Regions from separate parts of the Mesorhizobium sp. PUT5 genome, predicted to be linked through region 1. Evidence: predicted binding sites of a transcription regulator. Region 1 holds the regulator's gene; the other holds the start of a gene.
What was found. Region 1 encodes HrcA, which represses chaperone genes, less so after heat shock. Its sites were predicted from a motif close to GTTAGCACTCNCNNNNNGNGAGTGCTAAC; they were not measured.
Positions count from the first base shown of each region.

Region 1 (14,393 bases):
GCGATGGGCCTGTTCGGCCGGCAGGGCTTCGAGGGCACCTCCACCCGCCAGATCGCCGCGGCGGCGGACGCCAATATCGGCTCCATCGCCTATCATTTCGGCGGCAAGGAAGGGCTCCGCATGGCCGTCGCCGACCATATCGTGGAAACGGTGCAGACCATCATGGCCGAGGCCGTGGGCGACCCGGCCGCCTTTCCCGCCGCAACAGGCACGCCGCAGGCGGCCCGGGCACTGCTGGCTGCCGCGATCGAGCGCGTCGTGGCCTTCCTCGTCGCGCGGCCCGAGGCCGGCGAGATCGTGCAATTCCTGCTGCGCGAGCTTTCGCATCCTTCGGCGGCCATCGACCGCATCTATGCGGGCGTCTTCGAGCCGACGCACAGGCGGCTTTGCGCCATATGGGAGCTGGCCACCGGCGAGCCCGCCGAAAGCGAGGCGACGAGGCTCGCCGTGTTCTCGCTGATCGGGCAGGTGGTCTATTTCCGCATCGGGCGCGAGCCGGTCATGCGCCGCATGGGCTGGCGGGCCATGGGCGAGGCCGAGGCCGGCAAGGTGGCGGCGGTGGTGATCGGCAACCTCAACGCCATGCTGGCCGCGCGCACCGGACGGGAGCGCGGGGACCGCCACGATCCCGCCACGGAGGCGGCGCCATGAGCTTCTGGTGCGCGCTGCCGCTTGCGGCCCAGCTCGTTTCGGCCTGCGCCCCGGCCGCGCCGCTGGCCGTCGGCTATGTCGAGGGCGAATTCGTGCTTCTGGCGCCCATCGAGGTGGCGACCGTGGAAACCGTCTCCGTCAAGCGCGGCGACCGCGTCGAGCCCGGCAAGCCGCTGGCGACGCTGGAGGATTCCGATGCCCGCATCGCGGTGGCTCAGGCCGGTGCCGCGCTGGACCAGGCCAGGGCCCAGCTTGCCGACCTGCAGGTGGGCAAGCGGCCCGAGGAGATCGCGGTGCTGGAGGCCGCGGTGCGCTCGGCCAAGGCGCAGGCCGACGACGCCAACCGGACGCTGGAGCGCACGCGCGACCTGCTGAAGCGCGGCGTGGCGACGCAGGCGCAATTCGACGACGCCGCCACCCAGGCCGAAGTGGCCGAGGCCTCGATCGGACAGAGCCAGGCCAACCTGGCGGTGGGCCGGCTGCCGGCCCGGCCGGAGGAAATCAAGGCGGCGGAAAACCAGGTCAAGCAGGCCGAGGCCGCGCTCGACCAGGCGAAATGGCGGCTTTCCAAGCGCGTGCTCACCGCGCCTTCCCCCGGCCGCATCAACGACGTGATCCGCAATCCCGGCGACACGGCCGGCCCCACCGCCCCGGTGCTTTCCATGCTGCCGGACGGCGCCGTCAAGCTCACCGTCTACATTCCGGAAGCGGCGTTCGCATCGGTCGGGATCGGCACCGAGCTTTCGGTGCGCTGCGACGGCTGCGCGCCCGACCTGAGGGCGCGGGTGAGCTATGTCTCACCCGATCCCGAATTCACCCCGCCGGTCATCTACTCGCTGCAGAACCGGCAGAAGCTGGTCTACCTCGTCGAGGCGCACCCGGAAGGCAACGCCACCGCGCTGCAGCCGGGGCAGATCGTGGATGTGGACTTGGCGGGCAGGTGAATGGCGAATGGTGGGAGAGATACCATGCCTCCGCTCCGGCCGACGGCAACCCAGACGGATAGCGGCAACGCCGTGTCCCTTTTCTTTCACCATTCGCCATTCACCATTCGCCGCCATGCCGGAGACGCCGCATGAACGCGATCGACGTGCGCGGGCTGGTCAAGCGCTTCGGTGACCGCACCGTGGTCGACCACGTCACCATGTCTGTCGGCGAGGGCGAGATCGTCGGCTTCCTGGGCCCCAACGGCTCCGGCAAGACCACCACCATCCGCATCATGTGCGGGCTGCTCACGCCCGACGCGGGCGAAGGCACGGTGCTGGGCTACGACATCCGCAACGAGGGCCTGAAGATCAAGCGCGAGGTCGGCTACATGACCCAGCGCTTCTCCTTCTACGAGGACCTCACCATTGCCGAGAACCTTGAGTTCGTGGCCAGGCTCTATCAGTTGCGGCCGGTGGGCAGATACGTCGCCGACACGCTGGAGAATCTCGGCCTCACCTCGCGTCGCGACCAGCTTGCCGGCACGCTCTCGGGCGGCTGGAAGCAGCGGCTGGCGCTGGCCGCCTGCATCATGCACCGGCCGAAGCTGCTCTTGCTCGACGAGCCGACCGCCGGCGTCGACCCCAAGGCGCGGCGCGAGTTCTGGGACGAGATCCACCGGCTGGCCCATGGCGGGCTCACCGTGCTGGTCTCCACCCACTACATGGACGAGGCCGAGCGCTGCCACCGCATTTCCTACATCTCCTACGGCAGGCTGCTGGCCACCGGTACGGTCGAGGAAGTGGTGAAGAATGCCGGCCTCACCACCTTCGTGGTGCAGGGGCCGAACCTCGACGCCGTCGCGCGCGAGCTGGAAAGCCGCCCCGGCGTGGAGCAGGTGGCGCCGTTCGGCGCGACGCTGCATGTGGTGGGCTCCGACGCGGGGGCGCTGCAGGCCGCGCTGGCCGACATCGGCCAACGGCACCCGGGCGTGACCGCCTCGCCCGGCGAAACCAGCCTGGAGGACGTGTTCATCCAGTTCATGGCCGGCGCGAAGGACAACGCGGCGCCATGAACACCATCTTCTCCCCTGCCCGGCTCGGCGCGCTGCTGGTGAAGGAATTCATCCAGATGCGGCGCGACCGCGTCACCTTCGCCATGATGCTGGGCGTGCCGCTGATGCTGCTCATCCTGTTCGGCTTCGCCATCAACAACGACCCCAAGCGGCTGCCGGCAGCGCTGCTGGCGATGAGCAACGATCCCTACAGCCGCGCCATGGTGGTGGCGCTGGAGAACACCAACTACTACCGCTTCGACCACGTTGCCCGCACCGAAGCCGAGGCCGACCTTCTGCTGGCGCGCGGCGACGTGGCCTTCGTGGTCACCATTCCGGCCGATTTCGGCAAGCGCGTGGAACGCGGCGACCATCCCCGCATCCTGCTGGAAGCCGACGCCACCGACCCCGCCGCCGCCAGCGGCGCCGTCGCCACGCTCGGCACCGTGGCCGCCCAGGCGCTGCTGCGCGCGCAGGGCATGGAGCAGGTCGCCAAGGAGCAGGCGGCCAGCCAGCTCGAGATCGTCGTCCACCAGCTCTATAACCCCGAGGGCGTGTCGCAATACAACATCGTGCCCGGCCTGCTCGGCGTGATCCTGCAGATGACCATGGTGATGATGACGGCGATGGCGCTGACGCGCGAAACCGAGCGCGGCACCATGGAGAACCTGCTGGCCATGCCGGCCAGCCCCGCCGAGATCATGCTGGGCAAGGTGCTGCCCTATGCCGGCGTGGGGGCCGTGCAGGTGGTGGTGGTGCTGATCGCCGCCAAGCTTCTGTTTTCCGTGCCCTTCGTCGGCGGGCTGCCGCTGCTCTTGTCGAGCATCCTCGTCTTCGTGCTGGGGCTGGTGCTGCTCGGCTACACCATCTCCACCGTCTCGCGCACGCAGATGCAGGCCATGCAGCTCACCTTCTTCTTCTTCCTGCCGTCCATACTCCTGTCCGGCTTCATGTTCCCCTATCGCGGCATGCCGGGCTGGGCGCAGTGGCTGGGCGAGATCTTCCCGCTCACCCATTTCCTGCGCATCGTGCGCGCCGTTATGCTGAAGGGCGCAACCCTGCCGGCCGTGGCCTCCGAGATCGGCTGGCTGGCCGTGTTCGTGGTGCTGTTTTCCGCCACCGCGCTGGTGCGCTTCCGCCGCACGCTGGACTGAACGGCGGCCGCCCTCACCCGATATTTCCTCACCTAATGTTTCCGGCACCGGCGAAATCTGACTTGAACCCGAGCGCGCCTCCCGGCGTTGTGCCGCAGCAAAAGGAGGCTCCCATGCGCAAGATTCTCTACCCGGCCCTGCTGGCCCTTTCCACGCTGGTCCTGGCCATTCCGGTTTCCGGGGCCGCGGCGCAGGACGTGCAGTTCGAACTCGGGCCGGACGGTCCTTCCATGCGGCTTCGGGATCGCTGCGATCCCCGCTACGACGATTGCTACGAGCAACGCGGCCATGACAGGCGCGACGATTGGCGCGAAGGCCGCCGCGACGAATGCTCGCCGGACCGCGCCCTGCGCAAGGCGGAACGCATGGGCATCCGCCGCGCCCGCGTGGAATCGATGGGACGGCGCACCATTACCGTCATCGGCCGCTCGCGCGGCGACCGCGTGGTCGTCACCTTCGACCGGCGCGACCGCTGGTGCCCGGTGGTGCGGTAGCAAACCGCTCCGGCCCTGTCGCGGCTGTCACGTCGGGCCGGAGGCGCCCCCTCACCCGCCTATCCCAGCAGCGCCCGCTTGCGCTTGGCGCCGCCGGCCTTGCGCCAGGCGTTGAAGCGATGGGTGGCGGCGGCGAAGGAGATCTTCATCTGCCGCGAGACCGAGTAGCGCGACTTGCCCTCGTCGAACATGCGGTAGCAGCACTCCACCCCGTCCTCGGTCAGCTTGCCGTCGGGGGTCTTGTTGTGCGGGTTGGCCGGATCGAACTTTTCCACCGGCTGCGCGAGCAGGCCCTTGAGGCGCTGGAGGTCCGCCTCGATCGAGGCGATGAGGTCGAGCACCGGTCCGGAATCGAACGGCGCGGCATGCTGCTTGCCCGTCATGGCGCGAATTCCTCTTCGTGGGACAGGCAGCTCATATAGGCAAAGGTTCGCCGATAAAAAGAGCCGCTGCACGGAGCCTCGTCCGAACGGCGGGGTCGGCGCGGACAGCATCCTGTTGACCGCAACCGCCGCTATATGTAGTTTAGAATCATTCTAAACTAGAGTGCTCTCATCATGCTTTCCCGCGTCTTCGGCTTCGGCCGCCGTTCCTTCGATTCGCTTTCCGAACAGGAAATCCTCGCGCTGGCGATCTCGTCCGAGGAGGACGACGGGCGCATCTACCGGGCCTATGCCGACGGGCTGGCGCAGGATTTCCCGCAATCGGCCAAGATATTCGAGGAAATGGCCGAGGAGGAGGACGGCCACCGCGAGGCGCTGATCGAATTGCATCGCAAGCGCTTCGGCGAACGCATTCCTTTGATCCGGCGCGAGCACGTACGCGGCTACTACCAGCGCAAGCCCGACTGGCTGGTGCGCCCGCTGGGCATCGACCGCGTGCGCAACCAGGCGGCCGACATGGAGCGGCAAGCGCAGCTCTTCTATGCCGCCGCCACTAAGCGCACCTCCGACGCCGCCACGCGCAAGCTGCTGGGCGATCTGGCGGCGGCCGAGCAGGGCCACGAGGCGCTCGCCCACGACCTGGAGCGCAAGCATGTGCCCGAGGCCGTCAAAGAACAGGAAGGCGCGGCCGAGCGGCGGCAGTTCATCCTCACCTACATCCAGCCGGGCCTTGCCGGGCTGATGGACGGCTCGGTCTCCACCCTGGCCCCGATCTTCGCGGCAGCGTTCGCCACCCACGACACCTGGCAGACCTTTCTCGTCGGGCTTGCCGCCTCCATCGGCGCCGGCATCTCGATGGGCTTCACCGAGGTGGCCTCCGACGACGGCAGGCTCTCCGGGCGCGGCTCGCCGATCAAGCGCGGGCTCACCACCGGCATCATGACGGCGATGGGCGGGCTGGGGCATGCCCTGCCCTATCTCATCCCGCATTTCTGGACCGCGACCGCGGTGGCGGCGGTGGTGGTGTTCTTCGAACTATGGGCGATCGCCTTCGTCCAGAACCGCTACATGGACACGCCCTTCCTGCGGGCCGCCTTCCAGGTGGTGCTGGGCGGCGCGCTGGTGTTCGCGGCCGGCATCCTGATCGGCAACGCCTAGAGCCCCTAAAACGGGGCAACGATCAGGACAAAAATCCGAAACCAAAACGCGCATTCGGCGACACAAAAGCGAAACCCGCGTGGCGCAAAAGACACACGGACGCGGAACACGCCGAAAGGCACCGAAACGCCGCCAATCCGCCGCATTGCGGCCACGAAGGACGGCATTTTCGGGCAAAGATTAACGTCGCGTTCACCGAAGATTCACGGGTGTTTGCTATCATGCCCGCGACTTCGGAAAAGACATCCGAAACCCGACGCGGACTGGAAATCGTAATGCGTATCTTGGCACTCATAACCGGGCTGGTCGCAGCCCTTCGCGAGTTCGTCGCCCCCACCTACCGGCCCGAGCGCCACTATATGCGCGGCCCCGGCCCGGCCTGTGCGCGGCGCGGCAACACGCTCGGCCCGGCGCACTGATGGCGCCGTTTTCGAAAACGCCGGTCATGACGCTGGAAAGCCGCCACGACAGCCATGTCTGCCGACCGGGCACGGCGACCTGCCGCACCACGACCTACCGGCCGCAGCGCCCTTCGCGCCGCGGCTGAAGGCTACACCGCGCGCTGCCGCGCGGCGCAATGTCATTCTGCGCCAAGGCCGAAGACGGCCTCAGCCGCCCAGCCCCTCGAACAGCACCGTCGACAGGTAGCGCTCGGCAAAGGAGGGGATGATCACGACAAGGTTCTTGCCGGCATTTTCCGGCCGCGCGCCCACCACGGCGGCCGCCTGCAGGGCCGCGCCGGACGAGATGCCGACCGGCACGCCCTCCAGCCGCGCCACCAGGCGCGCATTGGCCACCGCATCCTCGTTGGAGACCGTGACCACCTCGTCGTAGATCGAGGTGTCGAGGATCTTGGGCGCGAAGCCGGCGCCGATGCCCTGGATCTTGTGCGGGCCGGGCTGGCCGCCCGACAGCACCGGCGAGGCCTCCGGCTCCACCGCCACGACCTGCACGGACGGCTTGCGGCTCTTCAGCACCTGGCCGACGCCGGTGATGGTGCCGCCGGTGCCGATGCCCGAAACGAGGATATCGACCTCGCCCTGCGTGTCGTTCCAGATCTCCTCGGCCGTGGTGGTGCGGTGGATCTGCGGGTTGGCCTTGTTCTCGAACTGCTGCGGGATGACGGCGTCCGGCAGGCTGGCGGCAAGCTCGTCGGCCTTGGCGATGGCGCCCTTCATGCCCTTGGCGCCCTCGGTCAGCACCAGTTCGGCGCCGAGCAGCAGCAGCATCTTGCGGCGCTCCAGCGACATGGTCTCGGGCATGGTCAGGATCAGCTTGTAGCCCTTGGCCGCCGCCGCGAAGGCAAGCGCGATGCCGGTGTTGCCGGAGGTCGGCTCGATCAGCGTGGTCTTGCCGGGCGTGATGCGGCCGGCGGCCTCCAGCGCCTCGATCATGGCCACGCCGATGCGGTCCTTCACCGAGGCGATCGGGTTGAAGAACTCCAGCTTGGCCAGGAGATTGGCGACAATGCCCTTTTCCCTGGCGAACTTGTCCAGCCGCACCAGCGGCGTATCGCCGACCGTCTCCGTCATTGAATTGTAGATGCGGCCGCGTCCGGGCGCGCGCGCGGAGGTGACGGGCTTGTTCATCGGTTCTGCTCCTATATCCAGGCGGCACGAGGCGCTTTCAAAGTCGCCGAAGATAGGCCGCCGCACATGATTATCCGAGTGGGGCGCATGCTCAAAGCCTCAGGTTTAAAGGATGGAATTCCAACAGTCCGGCAAGAATTGGAATTTTTTTGCCCCACCCGGCCCGCAGACGGGTGCGCATGCAGGCGCACGCTCCCGCCGCCCGGCGCGAGTTCGCCCGATCGCCTCAGGACTTTCCATCATAGGTGACGCGCCAGATCGTGCCGCTGCCGTCCTCGGTGACGATCAGCGCGCCGTCTTTCGCCACGGCCACGCCGACGGGACGGCCCCAGACCTTGGCGTCGGACACGACGAAGCCGGTCATGAAGTCCTCGTACTCGCCGGTCGGCTTGCCGTCGCTGAAGCGCAGCCGCACCACCTTGTAGCCGGTGCGCTTGTTGCGGTTCCAGGACCCGTGCAGGGCCACGAAGGCGTCGCCCCTATATTCGGCGGGAAACTGACCGCCCTCGTAGAAGGCGATGTTGAGCGGCGCCGAATGCGCCTGCATCAGCACGTCGGGCACGGTCACCTTGCCCTTCAGGTCGGGCCGCTCGCCGGCATGGCGCGGGTCCTCGTTCGAGCCGAGATAGTACCAGGGCCAGCCGTAGAAGGCGCCCTGCCTCACTGAGGTCGCATAGTCGAAGGGCACGTTGTCGCCGAGCCCGTCGCGCTCGTTGACCACGCACCACAGCGCTCCCATGCCCGGCTGCACCGCCATGCCGGAACAGTTGCGCAGGCCGGTCGCCACGACGCGCCCGTTGCCGCCGTCGGGATCGTAGGCGCGCACCTCGGCACGGCCTTCTTCCGAGCCCCAGGCATAGCCGAGCGGCTTTTCGTGCACCCATCGCTCCACGCCGCCTTGCGGCGCCGCGCCGATGTCCTCGGCCACGTTGGAGCCGGAGCCGACGGACAGATACAAGGTCTTGCCGTCCGGCGAGAAGGCGATGTCGCGGGTCCAGTGATGGTTGGAAGGAATGCCGGAAACGATCGTCTGCGGCGCGGCGGAAGCCTTCAGGTCGCCCTCCTTGTAGGGAAAGCGCACCACGCTGTCGGAACTGGCGACATAGACCCATTGCGGGTTTTCGGCGGGGTAGAAGGCGATGCCGTAGGGCTGATGCAGGCCCGTGGCGAAGACGCCCTCCTCGGCGGGCTTCGCGCTGCCCGGCGCCAGCCGGTAGACGCGCAACTGGTTGGCGCGGGAATCGGCCACGAAGAGATCGCCATTGGGCGCCACCCGCACCGCGCGCGGGTTGCGGATGCCGGTGGCCACCAGTTCGGCCGAAAAGCCGGGCGGCAGGCGCAGCTTCACGTTCTTCGGCATTTTCGCCCGCTCGGGGCTGTTCGAGGCCGATTGCGACGGCGCGGGCGGCTGAAGGTCCTGCGGCGTGATCAGGCGCACCACGCCCGGCCGGTCCGCTCGCCAGTCGCCGAAGGCTTCCGTTCCCTTCAGCACGGGCTCGGCGGCGGATGCGGCGGCGGCAAGGGCGAGGATGGCGGCGGCACAGGCGCCTGCGTGAAGCGGTTTCATGCGTCTTACTGGACTTGAACCCGAAAGAACGCGGATGGCGGCAAGCCGTTCCCTGATCGATCAACCGGGCATGAAATTTGTATTTTGGAAATCGTGCGCGCTCGGATATTCTTCCGGAATTCCTAGCCGGGCCGAGCCGCATTTGGGAAGGGGTGCGCAACGGTGTCGATTTCGGTCGAATGCCTGCATCGGGTCAGTTGCAACCTGCAGGATGTCGTCGCCGACAAGAGCCAGTGGCGGCGGATACTCGATGAGATCGCGGATGCGACCGGCTGCATCGGCGTCGCGGTCCTGCCTTACGAGCCGAACGGCCAGGCCCTTATCGGATCGAGCCTGGAAGAGGCGTTCAGAGCGTATTTCGCCGAAGGCTGGCACATACGAGACACTCGTCGGCGCGGCATTCCCCTGCAACTGCGTGGTTTCGCAACCTCGGACGACGACGTCATCGGCGACGACGAACTGCGCAAAGACCCCTACTACAACGAGTTCCTGCCGACGACCGAGTTGAGATGGTGGGCGGGCCTCGGGTTCAGCGCCGGCCCTGCCATGCACTGCCTGGGGCTGCAGCGGACCAACCGGCAAGGACGCTTTACCGCAAAGGAAAAGGCCATCATCCAGTCCTTGTCCCGCCGGATGAGCGAAGTGGCCACGCTGTCGTACAATGTGGAGCGCGCCATAATCGCCGGTTCCATCGACGTGCTGGCCAGGATGGAGGTGGCGGCGTTCACGATCGATCGCCAAGGGCGCGTCATCGCGTCGAATGCCGCTGCGGACCTGTCGCTCGGCGAGGATATCCGCGTGCGCAACGGCAAGATCGTGATCCGGGACCATGCAGCGGCGATCGAATATGAGCGTCTTGTCAGACAGATCCAATATTTGCCCGAGGGCCGCAGCCTCAATGCCGGTGTCCTCGTCGTCCACCGGGCGGACGGGACGGACCTGCTGCTCAGGGCGTTGCCGTTGGATGGTGCGGCCCGCTTTCCGTTCTGCGGCGCCGTGGCGATGTTCACGATGACCGAACTGAAGAAGCCCGCCGCGCCGCATCCCCTCGTGGTCGGCAAAGCCTGGCGGCTGACGCCGTCCGAGACGGCGCTTGCCGTGCAACTCGCAATGGGCAACTCTCTGGAACGCGCTGCGGAAGCGCTGGAGATTTGCAAGGAGACGGCCAGGACCCAGCTCAAATCGATCTTCGGGAAAACGGCCACCCACAGGCTGGGCGAACTGATAGCCCTGCTCGGAAGCCTGCCTGCCGAGCCTCGGCCGCCCGCCCCCCTGGCAAACGATCCTGCGGACACGCAGGCGTAACGTGCCGCCGGTCAGCCGGCAGCTTCGTCGAGGCGCCTTTCCAGTTCGACCAGGTCGGCAGGCAGCGGCATGCCCATGGCACGCATCTCCTGCAGCTTCTCGCGCAACTGTTCCTGCAACTCGTGCCGGTCCTGCGGCTGGTTGACCATTTCCTGCAGCAGCAGGCCGATCTCGGCCTTGAACGCTTCCAGCGCCATCTTCCCCTCCCCTTCGCGGGTGGTCGGAAACGCGTCTCGCGTTTCCGGAGGTCTCTCAACGCAGCATGCGGGAAATAAGCTGCGCCGTATAGTCCACCATCGGCACGATGCGCGCATAGTTCAGCCGCGTCGGCCCGATGACACCGAGCGCGCCGACGACGCGCGCATCCTTGTCGCGATAGGGCGCCACCACCAGCGAGGAGCCCGACAGCGAAAACAGCCGGTTCTCCGAGCCGATGAAGATGCGCACGCCCGGCCCCTGCTCGGCCAGGTCGAGCAGTTGCAGGAGGCCGTCCTGCGTCTCCATGTCCTCGAACAGCCGCTTCAGAAGCTCGATGTCGGCCTGCGCGGTGACGTTTTCGAGCAGGTTGGCGCGGCCGCGCACGATGAGGCGCGCCGGCAGGTCGCTTTCGGTGCCGGCCCACACGGCAAGCCCCTTTTCGACCAGTTCCTGCGACAGCGTGTCCAGCGCCGCGCGTGTCTCCTCCTTCAGCCGCGCGATATCGGCGCGCGCCTCGCCCAGCGTGCGGCCGCGTATATGGGCGTTGAGGAAGTTGGAGGCTTCGTGGAGCTGCGAGACGGTGATGCCGGCCGGCAAGTCGATGACGCGGTTCTCCACGTCGCCGCCATGCGACACCAGCACGGTGAGCGCCTTGCCGGGCTCGAGCTGGATGAACTCGATATGCTTCAGCGCCGTCTCGTTCTTGGCGGCCAGGACGAGGCCCGCCCCGCGCGACATGCCCGACAGCATCTGGCTGGCCTCGGTCAGCATGTGCTCCAGCGAGGTGCCCTCGCCGGACGCCTTCATCTGCGCCTCGATGGCGCGGCGCTCGTCGTCCGACAGGTCGCCCAGTTCCATGAATGCGTCGACGAAGAAGCGCAGGCCCGCCTGCGTGGGCAGCCGCCCGGCCGACACGTGCGGCGCGTAGATGAGGCCCAGATGCTCCAGGTCGCTCATCACGTTGCGAATGGTGGCCGGCGACAGCGAAGACGGCAGGATGCGCGACAGCGACCGCGAACCGACGGGCTCGCCGTCGCGCAGGTAGGAATCGACGATGCGCCGGAATATCTCGCGCGAGCGGATGTCCAGCACCTGCAGCGCGGTCGATTGCGGCATGGGATCGGCAATGGGCTTCGTCATCGGGCGCAAAACCTCCGCTTCGAGGATATAGACATCCCCACAAGCGGTGCAAGCCGGCCATTTTCCTTTGCGCGGCACGACCCGCAGCGTTACAAGCCGGCCACGATAAGCCAGATCACGGAAAGAAACCGAATGCGCCCCTCCAAACGCCAGAACGACGAAATGCGCGCCATCTCCTTCGAGCGCGGCGTCTCCAAGCACGCCGAAGGCTCGTGCCTGGTCAAGTTCGGCGACACGCATGTGCTGTGCACCGCCAGCCTGGAAGAGAAGGTGCCGGGCTGGATGCGCAATTCCGGCAAGGGCTGGGTGACGGCCGAATACGGCATGCTGCCGCGTTCCACCGGCGAGCGCATGCGCCGCGAGGCTTCAGCCGGCAAGCAGGGCGGCCGCACGCTGGAGATCCAGCGCCTGATCGGGCGCTCCCTGCGCGCCGTGGTCGACATGCAGGCGCTGGGCGAGCAGCAGATCACCGTCGACTGCGACGTGCTCCAGGCCGACGGCGGCACGCGCACGGCCGCCATCACCGGCGGCTGGGTGGCGCTCCACGATTGCCTGCGCTGGATGGAGGCGCGCCAGATGGTGAATGTGCAGCGCGTGCTGAAGGACCATGTGGCGGCCATCTCCTGCGGCCTCCACGACGGCCAGCCGGTGATCGACCTCGACTATCTGGAGGATTCGTCGGCCGGCACCGACGCCAATTTCGTCATGACCGGCAAGGGCGGCATCGTCGAGATCCAGGGCACGGCCGAGGGCGAGCCCTTTTCCGAGGAAGAGTTCGCGGCGCTGATGGCGCTGGCCAAGAAGGGCATCTCGCGGCTGGTCGACCTGCAGAAGATGGCGGTGGGATAGGCAGGGTTGCAATGATGGCATATCGCCGTGGGCTTTCGAGCCCGACACCCCCACCCCTAACCCCTCCTCACAAGGGGGAGGGGGACGATGTCACCGGTGCTGCGGCCAAAGCCATCAGCGTTCGGGGCCTGGAAGGGGCGTGGCCAGTTTCCCCTCCCCCTTGTGAGGAGGGGTTAGGGGTGGGGGTCGTCTCATTTCTCAAGTCCGCTGCCGAGGCGGGAAACTGATGCAGCCCGCCGCCATCCTGGAATCGGCCCTCTACGTCACCGACCTCGACGCGGCGGAAGCCTTCTATGGCGAGGTGCTGGGGCTGGAGCGCATCGCCAGGGTGGAAGGCAGGCACGTGTTCTTCCGCTGCGGGACCGGCGTGCTTCTCCTGTTCAATGCCGGGGCGACGAGCCAGCCGCCCGCGCCGGGCGCGCGCCTGCCGGTGCCGCCCCACGGCACGCAAGGCCCGGGGCATCTGTGCTTTGCCGCCACGGCCGACGAAATTGCGCGCTGGACGGCGCATCTGGAAGCCAGCGGCGTCGCCGTCGAGGCCGATTTCGAATGGCCGCCCAAGCCCGGGGAAGCCAAGGGCGGCCGCTCCATCTATTTCCGCGACCCGTCCGGCAATTCGCTGGAGTTCGCGGAGCCGAAAATCTGGGGTATCTGACATGCATTCGCTGAACGGCAGGAAGATCGTGGTGGCCAGCCACAATGCGGGCAAGCTGCGCGAATTCTCCGACCTGATGGCGCCGTTCGGTTTCGAGGCGAAGTCGGCGAAGGACTACGGCCTGCCGGAGCCGGAAGAGACCGGCGCCACCTTCGAGGAGAACGCCTATATCAAGGCCTTCGCGGCGGCCAGGGCCACCGGCCTGCCGGCGCTTTCCGACGATTCGGGTCTGTGCGTGGACGCGCTCGACGGCGCGCCCGGCGTCTACACCGCCAACTGGGCCGAGAAGGAGGACGGCAGCCGCGACTTCGGCATGGCCATGCAGCGCACGGAAGTGGCGATGCAGCAGGTGGGCGCCACCGAGCCCGCGCAGCGCAGCGGGCGCTTCGTCGCCGTCATCTGCCTGGCCTTTCCCGACGGCGAGGCCGAATATTACCGCGGCGAGGTGGAAGGCCGGCTTGTGTGGCCGCCGCGCGGCGACCTCGGCTTCGGCTACGACCCGGTGTTTTTGCCGGGCGGCCACGACAAGACCTTCGGCGAGATGAGCGCTCAGGAAAAGCACGGCTGGAAGCCGGGCGAGCCGGACGCGCTGTCGCATCGCGCCCGCGCCTTCCAGAAATTCGCCGAAGCGCGGCTGGGAACAGAATGACCATGCTTTCGCCGGCCCTCCTTACCCCCACCCCTGACCCCTCCCCACAAGGGGGAGGGGGACGACGGAGAGACCCTTCGCACTTTGCCTGTCAGGGTTTGCGGCAGGACAGCGCCGCACCATTCCCCTCCCCCTTGTGGGGAGGGGTCAGGGGTGGGGGTAATCTTCCTGGCATGCGCTTCAGTGCCGGAAACGATCGGCTCGGGCAGAGATCGACCTGATGAACCTCGACCGTTCTCCCGGCTTCGGGGTCTATGTGCACTGGCCGTTCTGCGCGGCCAAATGCCCCTATTGCGACTTCAACAGCCATGTCCGCCACCAGCCGGTGGACCAGGAGCGGTTTGCCCGCGCCTTCGAAACCGAATTGGCGACGATGCGCGCGCGCACCGGCCCGCGCGAGGTGACGTCGATCTTCCTCGGCGGCGGCACGCCCTCGCTGATGAAGCCGGAGACCGTCGGCGCCGTGCTGGAGGCGGTGGCGAAGAACTGGACGGTGCCTTCCGGCATCGAGGTGACGCTGGAGGCCAACCCGTCCTCGGTCGAGGCCGAGCGCTTCAAGGGCTATCGCGCCGCCGGCGTCAACCGCGTGTCGCTCGGCGTGCAGGCGCTGAACGACCGCGACC
Region 1 covers NZ_JBQOSO010000003.1:1,295,748-1,310,140, reverse strand. The annotation lists gene ACTDI4_RS07815 (CerR family C-terminal domain-containing protein) at 1-651, shown strand, start outside; gene ACTDI4_RS07810 (HlyD family secretion protein) at 648-1,595, shown strand; gene ACTDI4_RS07805 (ATP-binding cassette domain-containing protein) at 1,727-2,650, shown strand; gene ACTDI4_RS07800 (ABC transporter permease) at 2,647-3,783, shown strand; gene ACTDI4_RS07795 (hypothetical protein) at 3,897-4,277, shown strand; gene ACTDI4_RS07790 (hypothetical protein) at 4,337-4,660, opposite strand; gene mbfA (iron exporter MbfA) at 4,835-5,818, shown strand; gene ACTDI4_RS07780 (hypothetical protein) at 6,094-6,237, shown strand; gene ACTDI4_RS07775 (hypothetical protein) at 6,237-6,365, shown strand; gene cysK (cysteine synthase A) at 6,427-7,407, opposite strand; gene ACTDI4_RS07765 (PQQ-dependent sugar dehydrogenase) at 7,634-8,974, opposite strand; gene ACTDI4_RS07760 (helix-turn-helix transcriptional regulator) at 9,137-10,279, shown strand; gene ACTDI4_RS07755 (hypothetical protein) at 10,291-10,476, opposite strand; gene hrcA (heat-inducible transcriptional repressor HrcA) at 10,532-11,617, opposite strand; gene rph (ribonuclease PH) at 11,750-12,466, shown strand; gene ACTDI4_RS07740 (VOC family protein) at 12,693-13,121, shown strand; gene rdgB (RdgB/HAM1 family non-canonical purine NTP pyrophosphatase) at 13,123-13,770, shown strand; gene hemW (radical SAM family heme chaperone HemW) at 13,991-14,393, shown strand, end outside.

Region 2 (14,393 bases), 820 kb from region 1:
CTTGGCCAAAATGGGCTTGGCAGGGGTGAAGGCCGATGTTCCGCAAATTCTTCCGCGATACGAGGGGCAACTATGCCCTTCTCACCGTCGTCGCGCTCGTGCCGCTCATGGGAGCGCTGGCGCTGGCGGTGGACTACACGGAAATATCCCGCCAGCGGCAGGACACGCTGAACGCGCTCGACGCCGCCGGACTGGCCACCGCGCGCTACATCGCCAGCGGGGTGAGCGACAGCCAGGCCATCGCCTACGCCAACAACTTCTTTACCGCCAACCTGCGGCATGTCGATCCGGTGAACACCGTGCTGACGGTGGTGCTGCCCAACAACAGCGCCGGCGGCGGCACGCTGAAAATGTGCGCCGACCTCACCTATTCGCCCTATTTCCTGCCGGCCGCCGCCATGCTCATCGGCCGCGAGTCGAGCGATTTCAACTTCACCACCTGCTCCGAGATCCGGCTGAAGAACACGCTGGAGGTGGCTCTGGTGCTGGATAATTCGGGCTCGATGGATACGAAGGGCGGCTCAACCGGCAAGCCGCGCATGACCCTGCTGAAGGCGGCAGCCAAGCAGCTCGTGGATACACTTTCCCTGCAAGCCGAGCAGATGAAGCAGATGGAAAAGCCCGTCCAGTTCTCGCTCGTCCCGTTTGCGGCCTCCGTGAATATCGGGAATGAGAACAAAGACGCGACCTGGATGGATTTGAGAGGCATCTCGCCGATCCATCATGAAAATTTCGATTGGTCGAAGATGACCAAGGCCAACAACGCCAACAAGTATATCGAGAAATCCGGCGACATCTACTATATGCGAGGCAAGGATTGGGGCTCGGATCAGAACAAGGAGATGACGCGCTTCAAGCTCTACGAACTGATCAAGACGCAGGTCTGCGATGTCAAAAACGGATCCAATTGCAAGACCCTCGGCAAGTCGAAGCAGTATGAGGAATGGGCCGGTTGCGTGGAAGCGCGCCCCTTCCCCTACAACGACAATGACACATCACCCACGTCGAGCGACCCCGCGACCATGTTCGTGCCCATGTTCGCTCCCGACGAGGCCGGCAACTTCTGGACCGGAACGGACGAGTTCGGCAAGGCGCATACCTCCACCACGACATGGAGCTACAATAACAATTGGTGGGTGGATTCCGACGACAGCCTCGGAGTGAAGGCCCGCCAGCAGGACGCCCGCAAGTATTTCCTCGAAAAGCCGTGGAATGTGACCAGCGCGTCCGGCGCGCGCGGCCCCAACTACTCTTGCACGACCACGGCGATCACACCCTTGCAGGACGTCACGACGGAAAGCGGTAAGAAGAAAATCTTCGATGGCATAGACGCCATGCAATCCAACGGGAACACCAATGTTCCGGAAGGTCTCGCCTGGGGATGGCGCACCGTTTCCAGCAACGAACCCTTCACCAATGGCCGGCCGAACACCGATAAGGGCAACGACAAGGTCGTCATCGTTTTGACGGACGGCGCCAACACCTATTCAGCCATGAGCGACAGCAAGAACGCGTCCAATCTCTCCACCTACGCAGCCTACGGCTATGCCGGCATAATTCCGCAAGGCTCGAGCCTCACGCGTCTGTTCATGAACACCGATAGCACGGTCAGCAAGACCACCTACTCCAGTTCGAACTACACGGCCGCGCTCGACTGGCATCTGAAGACGCTCTGCGAGAACGCCAAGGACTCCAATATCCTGCTCATGACGGTGTCGCTCGACCTCAGCGAGAAAAAGAGCGACGAGAAGAAGGCGATCAACGCTCTCACGGACTGCGCATCCGACTCTCGTTACCGCCGCGATCCCGACAACCCGGCCAAGCCGGCCAAGCTCTACTGGAACGCGACCAGCGACAACCTATCCGACAAATTCAAGGAAATCGCAGACGAACTATCCAACCTGCGCATCGTGAAATAGGCGCAATACCCGCCGGCCCGGCGCAACTGCCGGGCCGGTCTGCCTTCAACCTCTCTCATTGCGCTACATCGGGCGCCGGGCCGAAGCCGCCTTGCCCGGTTCCACCGCCTTGCGATAGAGATGCCAGGTGGCGTGACCAAGGATCGGCATGACCACCGCCAAGCCGGCAAACAGCGGTATCGAGCCGATGACCAGCAGCACTGCCACGATCAGGCCCCACAATATCATCTGCAGCGGATTGGCGGCGAACACCCGGGCCGAGGTGTCGACGGCGGCCACTACGCCGGCGTCGCGGTCGAGCAGCATGGGAAAGGCCACAGACGTCGTTATCAGCACGAACAGCGCGAAGCAGAGCCCGGCGAGATTGCCGTAGAAGATCAGCTTCCAGCCCCGCCCGGTGCTCAGCACCTCGCTCAGGAAGCCGGAAACGGAGGCCGGTGCCTGGCCGCCATATACGGCCGTGTAGATGGCTTGCGCGGTGAGCAGCCAGGCCAGGAACACCGCCAGCAACAGCACCCCCATCGCGACGATCGACGGCACGGCGGGGGAGTGACGCACTTCCAGGGCGTGCTTCCAGGCGGAATCCAGACCAAGCTCACGCCGGCGGCTGATCTCGTAGAGGCCGATGGCGGCAAACGGGCCCAGCAGCGCAAAGCCCGACATCAGCGGATAGACCATATGGATGGCGTCGGCGCCCGTCGTCGTCCACCGGGCCAGCATGACGCCGACGATCGGATAGATGATGCACAGGAACGCGTAATGCGACGGCTTGGCCCAGAAGTCCTCGGCGCCCAGCCTCAGGGCGTCCCAGACGTCATGGGTGGTGATGCGGCGGACTGCCGGCTGCATGAGCATGCCGCGGGCATCCGCCATGACATGGAATGCGGCCATGACCTTTCTCCCGTTCGGCAGAAGGCGGCTGTTGCCCGGATGGCCGCCTGTCGCTGCCATTTCTATCAACGGGCCGATCATAACAGGGTCCGGCGCCGCGGAGTATTCAAATACGCGGTATGCCCCCCGGAGGCACGCAAGGCGCAGGCGAGACCGGACATTTTGCGGCCGCCGCCCGGCAAAAGCCATGATCTATGTTATTCGGAACGGCATGCGCCTCTCACTGCTTCGATCCTCGTCCGAACCGCCGCAATTCGATGCCGGTCGCCGCACGCTGCTGAAAGCCGCCTGTGGCGGCGCCCTGCTCGCGCTGGCCTCGTGCGCCACGGGCCGGCAGACGGGAAGCGGCGGCGGGTCTTCGGCATCCGCTGCGGACATCCTTGCGGGCATCCGTTCCGCCCAGGGGCTGCCGGCCCTCCAGCCCGACACGCGGCTCGAACAGGCCGCGCTCCAGCAGGCGGGCTACATGGCCGGCGCCGGGCGCATGAGCCACACCACCGGCTGGGGACGGGATTTTTCCGCGCGGGTCAAGCAGAACGGCATCGATGGCGCGGCGGCCGAGAACATCGCGCAAGGCCGCATGGACCTGCAGCGGCTGTTCGACATGTGGATGGCTTCCCCTCCGCACCGGCGCAACATGCTCGACCCGCGCTTCACGCGCTTCGGCCTGGCCTATGTCCGCGACGGCAAGAACGGCGACTGGCGATACTGGGCCCTGGTGCTGGGCAAATAGGGACAGGGAGCAGGTCGAAACGCCCTGCCCCAAGATCCTAATCCATATGCGCCGCGGAGGCCTGCGCCCCGGCGAGGGCATATCGCGGCCGGCGCAGCAGAAACACCAACGGCAGGGCGCACAGCGTCACGATCATCATCAGCTTGAAGTCGTTGATGTAGGAGATCATCAGCGCCTGGATGTTGACCAGCCCGTCGATCTGGGACAGGGCGGTCGGGTCGCCCTGCGCGGCGGCCGGCGAAGCCGCCAGCAGATTCGGGTTGTAGGGGTTGATGAAGGCGCCCAGTTCGGCGTGGTTGACCTGCACGTTGCGCGTCAGCATGACCGTGACGATGGAAATGCCGATCGACGAGCCGATATTGCGCACCAGGCTGAACAGGGCCGTGGCGTCGGTCCGGTGGCGTGCATCCAGCGTGGCGAAAGCCACCGTCGACAGCGGCACGAACACCAGCCCGAGCCCCAGCCCCTGGATGACGCCCGTGGTCAGGATCGGCCAGTCGTCCATCTCCGGCGAGAAGCCGGACATGTCGTAGAGCGAATAGGCGGTCAGCAGCAGGCCCGCCACGACCAGCAGGCGAGGATCGACGACGCGCACCAGCCGCCCGACCAAAAGCATCGAGATCATGGTGCCGACCCCGCGCGGCGCCATCACCAGGCCGGTCGTGATCGTGGGATAACCGAAGATCGTCGACAGCATCGGCGGCAACAGCGCCAGGCTTGCCAGCAGGATGACGCCGATGACGAAGATGAAGACCAGGCCGGTTGCGAAATTGCGGTCGAGAAAGATCTTGGGGTCGATGAACGGGTGCTCCGCCGTCAGCATGTGGACAATGAAGACCCAGAAGCCGATCAGCGACAGGCCAAGCTCGATCCAGATCTCCAGAGAGGAGAACCAGTCGGCGTCGGCGCCGCGGTCCAGCATGAGCTGGAGCGCGCCCACCCCGAGCGACAGCATGGCGAAGCCGAAGAAATCGAAGCCGCGCACGCGCTTGGCAATCTGGGGCAGATAGGCGGCCGAGCCGAGGAAGGCGACGATGCCGACGGGAAGGTTGATGAAGAACACCCAGCGCCAGTTCAGCGTCTCGGTCAGCCATCCGCCCAGCGTCGGCCCGATGATCGGCCCGACCATGATGCCGGCGCCCCAGATGGCCATGGCCTGGCCGTGCCGCTCCTTGGGGTTGATGTCCAGCAGGAAGGTCTGCGACAGGGGAACGATGGCCGCGCCGAACACGCCTTGCATGAGGCGAAAGGCGACCATGGAGGTCAGGCTGCCGGCAAGGCCGCAGGCCATGGAGAAGATGACGAAGCCAACCACCGAGATGAGGAAAAGCTGCTTGCGCCCGAGCCGGTCGGCAAGCCATCCGGTCACGGGCGTCATGATTGCCGCCGCGACGATGTAGGAGGTCAGCACCCAGTTGATCGTGTCTTGCGAAGCGCCGAGATCGCCCGTCATCGACGGCAGCGCCACGTTCGCGATGGTCGTGTCGAGCACCTGCATGATGGTGCCCAGCATGATCGAGACCGTGATCAGGCCACGGTGCGGCACTTCGCGATGGGTTTCTTGCGTGCTCATCTGTGGCTTCTGCGCATAAAGCGAGGGTAGTGGGAGCAAAGGGCGGCAGCCTGCCCGTGGCGGGCCTGCCCTTCCCTGCTGGCTTCCCGGACGGCGGGCGACCCGTTGAAGCGCCGATCGACTGGGGGTTTGTCGACCGGCGCCCCGATACAGGACGGCCGCCGCCCGGGAACTCGTAAAGCGGAACGTCGGAAATCGTCAGGAGATGCTCGACGCGGGTTCCGTCACACCCGCCGGCCGGCCCCTTTCAATCTCCGGCGTCATCCGCCGGAAAAGCGCTCCTTGCCCGTTTCAGTTGTTCCTGGCGGGCGCGCCGGTGTTCTGGCCGGCCTCGCCCGCGAAAGCATGGCCGAACAGCGCGCCGAAGCCGCGTGCCACGCCGGTGTCGACCGTAACGGCCGCGCTCATGCCGGTGCGCACGGCAACGTCCGAATCCGGGTCGTCGAGCTTCAGATAGACCGGGATACGCTGCGTGACCTTCACCCAGTTGCCAGTGGCGTTCTGTGCCGGCAGCAGCGAAAATTCCGCGCCCGTGCCCGCACCGACCGCCTGGATGGTGGCCTTGAACGTCTTGCCGGGATAGGTATCCAGCTCCACGTCGGCCTGCTGGCCGGGCTTCATGTGAGTGAGCTGCGTCTCCTTGAAATTGGCTTCTATCCAGGTGTCACCGGTCTCGACCAGGGCGAACAGGGGCGTTCCCACCGTCACGTACTGGCCGACCTTGAAGGAGGACGCCTGGTAGATGATGCCGTCGCCGGGCGACCGCACCGTGGTCTGGGCCAGGTCGTAGGCCGCCTTGTCGCGCGCGGCGAGTGCGGCAAGCACGGACGGGTGCTGGTCGGTAACGATATCCGGATTGCCGCCGAGCGCAGCCTTGGCGCTCTCTATGCCCTGGTTGGCCACCGCAAGCTGCTGCTTGGCCTTGTCGAGGTCGTTGCGGGCCTGGTCCAGCGACGAAGTCGCGCTGATGCCCTTCTGCGCCAGATCGGCGGCCCGGCCATATTGGGATTGCGAGAAATCGACCTCGCTTTGCGCCGATTTTTCCTGGGCCAACGCCTGATTGTAGGCGGCGCGCAATTGCTCAACGTTCAGGCGTGCGGCGGCCAGGGAGGCATCAGCCTGCGCCAGGGCAATGCGGTAGGGCTCCGGGTCGATGACGAACAGTTCGTCGCCCTTCTTCACCACCTGGTTGTCGGAAACGTCCACCTTGACGATGCGGCCGGCGGTGTCGGCGGCGATGGCTACCTTGGCCTGCCGCAGATTGGCGTTGTCGGTCTCCTCATAGCGGCCACCGGTCACCCAGAAATAGGTGCCGCCCACCGCCAGAAGCAGCGGCAACGCCAGCATGAGGGCGAAGCGGCCGGTCCGGCGCTTCTTCTTTTTGGGTGAGGGTGCAGGGGTTTCCTGCACGGCAGCGGGCATAGCCACGGGCGCCGCCGGCTGCGCCGGGGCTTCCATCTCCAGCTTTAATGCCGCGTCCTCGTCTATCTTGGATACCGCATTCATGACGCTACGCTTTCCGTAACCTTGGGCTGTTCGCACGACGGTGTCTCGCCGTCCGAAAGGTTGTCTATGACGCGAGAAAGCCCCTCCACCAGGGCGCGGCGCGCCTCCGCCGACAGGCCTGCCAGAGCTTCCTCGTAAACTTCGCCGGCCAGGCTCTTCACATGCGCATAGGCGTCACGCGATTTGGCCGTGGGATAGATAGTGCGCACCCGGCGGTCCGTCGCATCGGCGCGACGCTCGATCCAGCCGCCCTCCTCCATGCGGTCGATCAGGCGCGAAACGCTGATCGGCTCGATTTCGAGCAGCTCGGCCAGACGGGCCTGGGCCACGCCCTCTTCCTTCGCCACGCGCACCAGCAAGCGCCACTGCGCGGCAGAAAGGCCGAAGCCGCTGGCGCGCGCCTCGAAGCGCCGGCGCATCAGCCGCGCGGCGTCGTGGAGCAGAAAGCCAAGCCTATCAAGACCGTCGGAAACCATGAGCGGCATATATAATAAGCGTGCTCATCATTCAAGTTTCCGCGCCGCACAATTGCCATGCAAAAATGCATGGCTGCCATGCAAGCTTCCCGTCGGAACTCGACCGCCGCTCGCCGGCAGCGGCGAAAAACCGGCGGCAGGCGAGTTTACCAGGCAAGTGCTTATTGACTCCGTCGTGGCGGATGCTTATTTCACTGCAGCGTTAGCACTCACCCGTGGCGAGTGCTAACGAGGTCCAGCCTCGCTGGACGGAGGGAATCCTTTCTCATCATTTTGACCGAGGAAATCAAATGGCAAAGTCGAAGTTCCGCCCGCTTCATGACCGCGTGGTCGTTCGCCGGGTCGAGTCGGAAGAGAAGACTGCCGGCGGGATCATCATCCCCGACACGGCCAAGGAAAAGCCGCAGGAAGGCGAGATCATCGCCGTCGGCTCCGGCGCCCGCGACGAAAGCGGCAAGCTGGTTCCGCTGGACGTGAAGGCCGGCGATCGCGTGCTGTTCGGCAAGTGGTCCGGCACCGAGGTGAAGCTCAATGGCGAAGACCTTCTGATCATGAAGGAATCCGACATCATGGGCATCATCGGCTGATCGAGCCCTTCCACCCGCACCTCAATCTGAATTTCGGGCACAGCGCCCAGGAGCTCAACAATGGCTGCTAAAGACGTAAAATTCTCCCGTGACGCCCGCGAGCGCATGCTGCGCGGCGTCAATATCCTCGCCGACGCGGTGAAGGTCACGCTCGGCCCCAAGGGCCGCAACGTCGTCATCGACAAGTCCTTCGGCGCCCCGCGCATCACCAAGGACGGCGTTTCCGTCGCCAAGGAAATCGAGCTGGAAGACAAGTTCGAGAACATGGGCGCCCAGCTGGTCCGCGAAGTCGCTTCCAAGACCAACGACAAGGCCGGTGACGGCACCACCACCGCGACCGTTCTGGCCCAGGCCATCGTTCAGGAAGGCCACAAGGCCGTTGCCGCCGGCATGAACCCGATGGATCTCAAGCGCGGCATCGATCTGGCCGTTTCGGAAGTCGTGGCCGACCTCGTCAAGAAGGCCAAGAAGATCAAGACCTCCGAGGAAGTCGCCCAGGTCGGCACCATCTCCGCCAACGGCGAGAGCGAAATCGGCGAGATGATCGCGCAGGCCATGCAGAAGGTCGGCAACGAAGGCGTCATCACCGTCGAGGAGGCCAAGACCGCCGAGACCGAGCTTGAAGTCGTCGAAGGCATGCAGTTCGACCGCGGCTACCTGTCGCCCTACTTCGTCACCAACCCGGACAAGATGGTTGCCGAGCTGGAAGACGCCTACATCCTCCTCCACGAGAAGAAGCTCTCCAACCTGCAGGCGATGCTGCCGGTCCTCGAGGCCGTCGTTCAGACCTCGAAGCCGCTGGTCATCATCTCCGAGGACGTCGAAGGCGAGGCTCTGGCCACGCTGGTCGTCAACAAGCTGCGCGGCGGCCTGAAGATCGCTGCCGTCAAGGCGCCCGGCTTCGGCGACCGCCGCAAGGCCATGCTGGAAGACATCGCCATCCTCACCGGCGGTCAGGTCATCTCCGAAGACCTCGGCATCAAGCTTGAGAATGTCGGCCTGAACATGCTCGGCCGCGCCAAGAAGGTGTCGATCTCCAAGGAGAACACCACCATCGTCGACGGCGCCGGCAAGAAGGCCGAGATCCAGGGCCGCGTTGCCCAGATCAAGCAGCAGATCGAGGAAACCACTTCCGACTACGACAAGGAGAAGCTGCAGGAGCGTCTGGCCAAGCTCGCCGGCGGCGTTGCGGTGGTCCGCGTCGGCGGCTCGACCGAAGTGGAAGTGAAGGAGAAGAAGGACCGCGTCGACGACGCGCTCAACGCGACCCGCGCGGCCGTTGAGGAAGGCATCGTCCCCGGCGGCGGCGTCGCGCTTCTGCGCGCCACCCAGGCGATCAAGTCCGAAGGCGCCAACGCCGACCAGGCTGCCGGCATCAACATCGTGCGCAAGGCTCTGCAGGCTCCGGCCCGCCAGATCGCGTCCAACGCCGGTGCGGAAGCTTCGATCATCGTCGGCAAGATCCTCGAGAACAAGAGCGCGACCTACGGCTACAACGCCGCCAAGGACGAGTATGGCGATCTGATCGCGCTGGGCATCGTCGACCCGGTCAAGGTCGTTCGCACCGCTCTGCAGGACGCTGCTTCGGTTGCCGGCCTGCTGGTCACCACCGAGGCCATGATTGCCGAAGCGCCGAAGAAGGAAGCTGCCGGCGGCATGCCCGGCGGTATGCCCGGCGGCATGGGCGGCATGGGCGGCATGGATTTCTAAGAAATCCGTCGCGAAAGAACTGGGAAGGGCGGCTGCAGAGCCGCCCTTTTTCTTTGGGACCACAGCCCCGGAGCCGGAAGGGAACCATGCGCCGCCCACCCACGTTTTCCCGGCTTCACAGGCGGCCGAAGGAGCGATCCGACGCAAGCCGAGGGCACCAGACGCCCTTTGCACATCGATTTGCGTAAGAGGCTTTTTCTATTGAACTCTGCTCGCTATGCGTGAATCTTCATCTGGTTCATGAACTTACGGAACCCTTTCGCGTCAGCCTCGTTTGTCTTGGCCACGTTAACCAGGAGATGCGAAATGGTGAACAAGGATCAGGTTTCCGGCGTTGCCAAGCAGGTCAAGGGCTCCGTCAAGGAGGCGATCGGCAAGGCCACCGGCGACAAGGGCACACAGGCCGAAGGCATGGCCGACAAGGCTGCCGGCAAGGTGCAGAAGACCTATGGCGACGCCAAGCAGAAGATCAAGGATTCCTTCTGATCCTGCCGAAGGGCAGCCGAAAGTCCGGGGCGGCCGCAGAGCCGCCCTTTTCCATGGCGGGCCTGTCTCCTCTCAAGCCGGCAGGGCGCGGCTGAAGGCGTCGGTGAAGACGACGTCGCCATGCGCGCCCGCCGCCTCGCCCAGCACCACGTCCATCGCCGAGGAGGTGATGCGCGCCAGCGCGAAACCGCCCATGAACGCGGCCTTCGGCTTGAAGACGTCCAACCCGTCACGCTGGTAGATCATCGGCGTCTGGTGCTGATGGCCGTGGAAGATGCCGACAACGTTGTAGCCGTGCAGCGTCGCCAGCAACGCCTGCCGCTCCGCCTCGCTCCACCAGTGCGGCTGGCCCGAGCCCTCGTCGTCGAATGTGGATCTTGCCGGGTCCCATCTTTCCGTCGAGAAAGCGTCCCAGCCATAGTGCTGGAAGATCACGACCGGGCGCCCGTCCGCGGCGTAGGCGGCCAGATTGCGCTTCAACCACGGCAGGCTGCTGGGGGCGCCGTGGCCGGTGTCGCCGGCGAAGCGGTGGGTCTGTACCAGATGCAGGCCGCCCCAGTCCCAGGAATAGCAGTCGGAATCGGCGTCGTAGTCGTTGGCCGGCACGGGCGGCTTGAAGAAGACGCCGGGACGGTGGTTGATCTCGACATAGTCGCGCATTTCGCGCCGATACCAGTCGACATGCGGCGCCGGACCGTTCTGGTCGAGGTCATGGTTGCCGAGCCCCACATAGACGGGAAAATGCACCCTGTCGTCGCCGACGCCCTGCTGGTAGCGCTGGCTGAACTGGAGAAGCTGGGTGCCTTCGCTCGGCTGCGTCACCTGTCCGCCGCCGTCGTCCGTCATGTCGCCGCCGACGATGATGCCGAGCGGCGTGCCGATGCGGCTGCCGGCCCCTCGCAAGCCGGTTGCCACGCCGCCTATCGCGGCCGGCCACTGCTTGTCGGCGATGCCGTTCAGCGCCGCCACGTTGCGCAGCAGGTTGGCGTCGGTCTTGCCTTCCTTCTGGCAATTGGGGCTGAGGCCGCCGGCCATGCGACAGGCATGGACATCCGCGACGAACAGGAAGGTGGCATCTATGGGCAACACCTGGCCGGCCGCCCGGGCTCGCTCCGGCCACGGCAGCGCGGCCGATGCCGCCATTCCGGCTAGCCCGGCAAGGACGCTGCGGCGGGGGAGAACGGTTGCGGAAGAAGGGCTCATGGCGGCCATTTCAGCATGGGTCCGGCCTGTCCGTCCAGTTCCGCGGCACGCTCGACGCCCTGAAACGATTTGCATCGGCCGCCGGGGTAATCTTCGCTTGAAGCCCGTTGTGCAACGCGGTAGGCCGGTGCCGAAATATTGAACGGAGACAGGCTCGTGAGCGCTGAAAAGACCAGAATCGAAACCGATACGTTCGGGCCCATCGAGGTTGCCGCCGACCGCTACTGGGGTGCCCAGGCGCAGCGCTCGCTCGGCAATTTCAAGATCGGCTGGGAAAAGCAGCCGGCCTCTATCGTGCGCGCGCTGGGCATCGTCAAGCGCGCCGCCGCCGAAACCAATATGGACCTCGGCAAGCTCGATCCGGCGCTGGGCAAGGCCGTCGTCGAAGCCGCGCAGGAGGTCATCGACGGCAGGCTCAACGACCACTTCCCGCTGGTGGTGTGGCAGACAGGTTCGGGCACGCAGTCCAACATGAACGCCAACGAGGTGATCTCCAACCGGGCGATCGAACTGCTCGGCGGGGTCATGGGCTCGAAGAAGCCGGTGCACCCCAACGACCACGTCAATATGAGCCAGTCGTCGAACGACACCTACCCGACGGCCATGCACATCGCCTGCGCCGAGCGCATCGTCCACGACCTGCTGCCGGCGCTGAAGCACTTGCACGCCGCGCTCGACGCCAAGGCCAAGGCCTTCGACCATATCGTCAAGATCGGCCGCACCCACACGCAGGACGCCACGCCTCTCACGCTCGGCCAGGAATTCTCCGGCTATGCCGCGCAGGTAGCATCCTCCATCAAGCGCATCGAACTGACGCTGCCGGGCCTGTGCGAACTGGCGCAGGGCGGCACGGCCGTCGGCACGGGCCTCAACGCGCCGGTCGGCTTCGCCGAAAAGGTCGCCGAGCGCATCGCCGCCATCACCGGAATCCCGTTCACCTCGGCGCCGAACAAGTTCGAGGCGCTGGCCGCGCACGATTCCATGGTGTTCTCGCACGGCGCCATCAACGCCGCCGCCGCCGCCCTGTTCAAGATAGCCAACGACATCCGCTTCCTCGGCTCCGGCCCGCGCTCGGGCCTCGGCGAACTGTCGCTGCCGGAGAACGAGCCCGGTTCGTCGATCATGCCGGGCAAGGTCAACCCCACCCAGTGCGAGGCGCTCACGCAGGTCTGCGTGCAGGTGTTCGGCAACAACGCCGCGCTGACCTTCGCCGGCAGCCAGGGCCATTTCGAGCTCAACGTCTACAATCCGCTGATGGCCTACAATTTTCTCCAGTCGGTGCAGTTGCTTTCCGACGCCTCGGTCTCCTTCACCGACAATTGCGTGGTCGGCATCGAGGCGCGCGAGGACAACATCAAGGCCGCGCTCGACCGTTCGCTGATGCTGGTGACCGCGCTCGCGCCGACCATCGGCTATGACAACGCCGCCAAGATCGCCAAGACCGCCCACAAGAACGGCACGACGCTGCGCGAGGAGGCCGTCGGCGGCGGCTATGTCAGCGAGGCCGACTTCGACCGCTTGGTGCGGCCGGAGGACATGACCCATCCGGGATAGACCGCCAGAATGCAATATTAAGTGAACGATGCGTTATCGAATTCGCATCTTTGGTGAACAGTGGAGATGGTATATTTAGTGGGCATCGCAACTCCTGGAGAGATCACATGTCCACTATCCCTTCCGCCGCCGGTTCCGGCGTCACCAACGCCCCGGTCGTCGTGCTGGCCGGACGCGTGCTTCTGTCGATCCTGTTCATCATCGCCGGTTTCGGCAAGCTGACCTCGCTTGCCGGCACCGCCGGCTTCTTCGGCAGCATCGGCCTGCCCCTGCCGATGGTAACTGCCATCGTCGTCGGTCTAGTCGAACTGCTCGGCGGGCTTGCCGTGCTGTTCGGCTTCAAGACCCGCATCGCCGCGATCGTGCTGGCCGTCTTCACGCTGGCCGCCACCGCCGTCGCGCATCTGGACTTTTCGCAGGCAGGCAACGCACTGATGCTGCAGAAGAACCTCGCCATCACCGGCGGCTTCCTGCTGCTTGCCGTTCTGGGTGCCGGCCGTCTTTCGATCGACAGCCGTCTGGGCGACTGACCCGACGTTTCGGGGTTATTTTCAGGAGAAAGGCGCGATCTCGCGCCTTTTTTCGTTGGCGCGGACGCTACTTGGCAGATGTGCTCGGCCCGCCCTCCACCGCCAGGGACAGCTTGCGGCCGGTGACCTTGGCCAGTTGTGTCAGCCGGCCGGCCGGCCGCTCTCCATATAATCCGGCAAGGTCCGAGGGAATGACCAGCGCCAGCCGGTCGCCGCCGAACCTCTCCCAGCGCAGCCGCGGCATCACCCCCGGCATGGCTGCCGTCAGCAGATAGACCACGCGCATCATCGCCGCCAGGATGCGGGCGCGCTCCAGGTTGCGCGGTCCGGCCAGTGCGCGTAGTTCCGCCACGGACTCGTTGAACACCCCCTCGTGCCGGAACAGGTTGGTCAGCGCCAGAAAGGCACGGCCGGGATGGTCGACGCCGATGAAGGAGGCATGCGCGATGATGTTGAGCGATTGGGTGCCCCGATATTCGGGATGCGCGCGCCAGCCGATGTCGGCCAGCAGGCAGGCCGCCTGCCGATAGCGCGCTTCGTCCGCCGTCTCCTCGATGCCGAAGGTGGCGAACGCCTTGCCGGACCATTCGACCAGTTCCCGCGCATGCGCGACAGAGCGGGAGCGCAGCCGCGCCAGTTCCTCGGCCGCCGAGATCAGCGGGTCGACCTTCTGCTGCTCCGCATCGAGAAGGGAATAGAGGAAACCTTCGCGCACGCCGAAACCCGAGACGAGGATCTTCGAGGGCTGCATGGCCCTGATGATCTCCTGCATGACGATGGCGCCGTAGGGCAGCAGCGAACGGCGATTCTTCGAAACCCCTTCGATGCCCTTGATCTTTTCCACCTCTCCCTTGGCCACCTGCCTGAGGAAGGCGACGGCGCTTTCCGTCGAAATCTCGTAGCCGTGCATGACCTCGAGCGGATAGTTCGTCATCTCCATGTGCAGCCGCGCGAGATTTCGCCAGGTGCCGCCGACGGCGTAGAACGGCTTGCCCTTTCCGCTTGCCAGCACCTGCGCGCGCGCAACTTCCCGACGCGCGATCGCGGCAGCGGCAGAGAGCGAGCCTCCCGCCATGTCCTGGAGCCGGAGGCCGCCCAGCGGCAACGTGATGCCGTCGCCGACGGAGGTTCCATTCACCTCGACCAGTTCCAGGCTGCCGCCGCCGAGATCGCCGACGACACCGTCGGCCGGGTGGAAGGAGGAAATGACGCCGAGCGCGGAATA
Region 2 covers NZ_JBQOSO010000003.1:2,113,064-2,127,456, reverse strand. The annotation lists gene ACTDI4_RS11915 (pilus assembly protein TadG-related protein) at 36-1,919, shown strand; gene ACTDI4_RS11910 (DUF2189 domain-containing protein) at 1,983-2,810, opposite strand; gene ACTDI4_RS11905 (CAP domain-containing protein) at 2,998-3,543, shown strand; gene ACTDI4_RS11900 (DHA2 family efflux MFS transporter permease subunit) at 3,581-5,116, opposite strand; gene ACTDI4_RS11895 (HlyD family secretion protein) at 5,408-6,622, opposite strand; gene ACTDI4_RS11890 (MarR family winged helix-turn-helix transcriptional regulator) at 6,619-7,098, opposite strand; gene groES (co-chaperone GroES) at 7,389-7,685, shown strand; gene groL (chaperonin GroEL) at 7,746-9,395, shown strand; gene ACTDI4_RS11875 (CsbD family protein) at 9,702-9,881, shown strand; gene ACTDI4_RS11870 (metallophosphoesterase) at 9,954-11,093, opposite strand; gene fumC (class II fumarate hydratase) at 11,241-12,638, shown strand; gene ACTDI4_RS11860 (DoxX family protein) at 12,746-13,168, shown strand; gene ppx (exopolyphosphatase) at 13,236-14,393, opposite strand, start outside.
Region 2: a site for HrcA is predicted at 7,300-7,328, ahead of groES (co-chaperone GroES). Genes of this name have one in related genera too.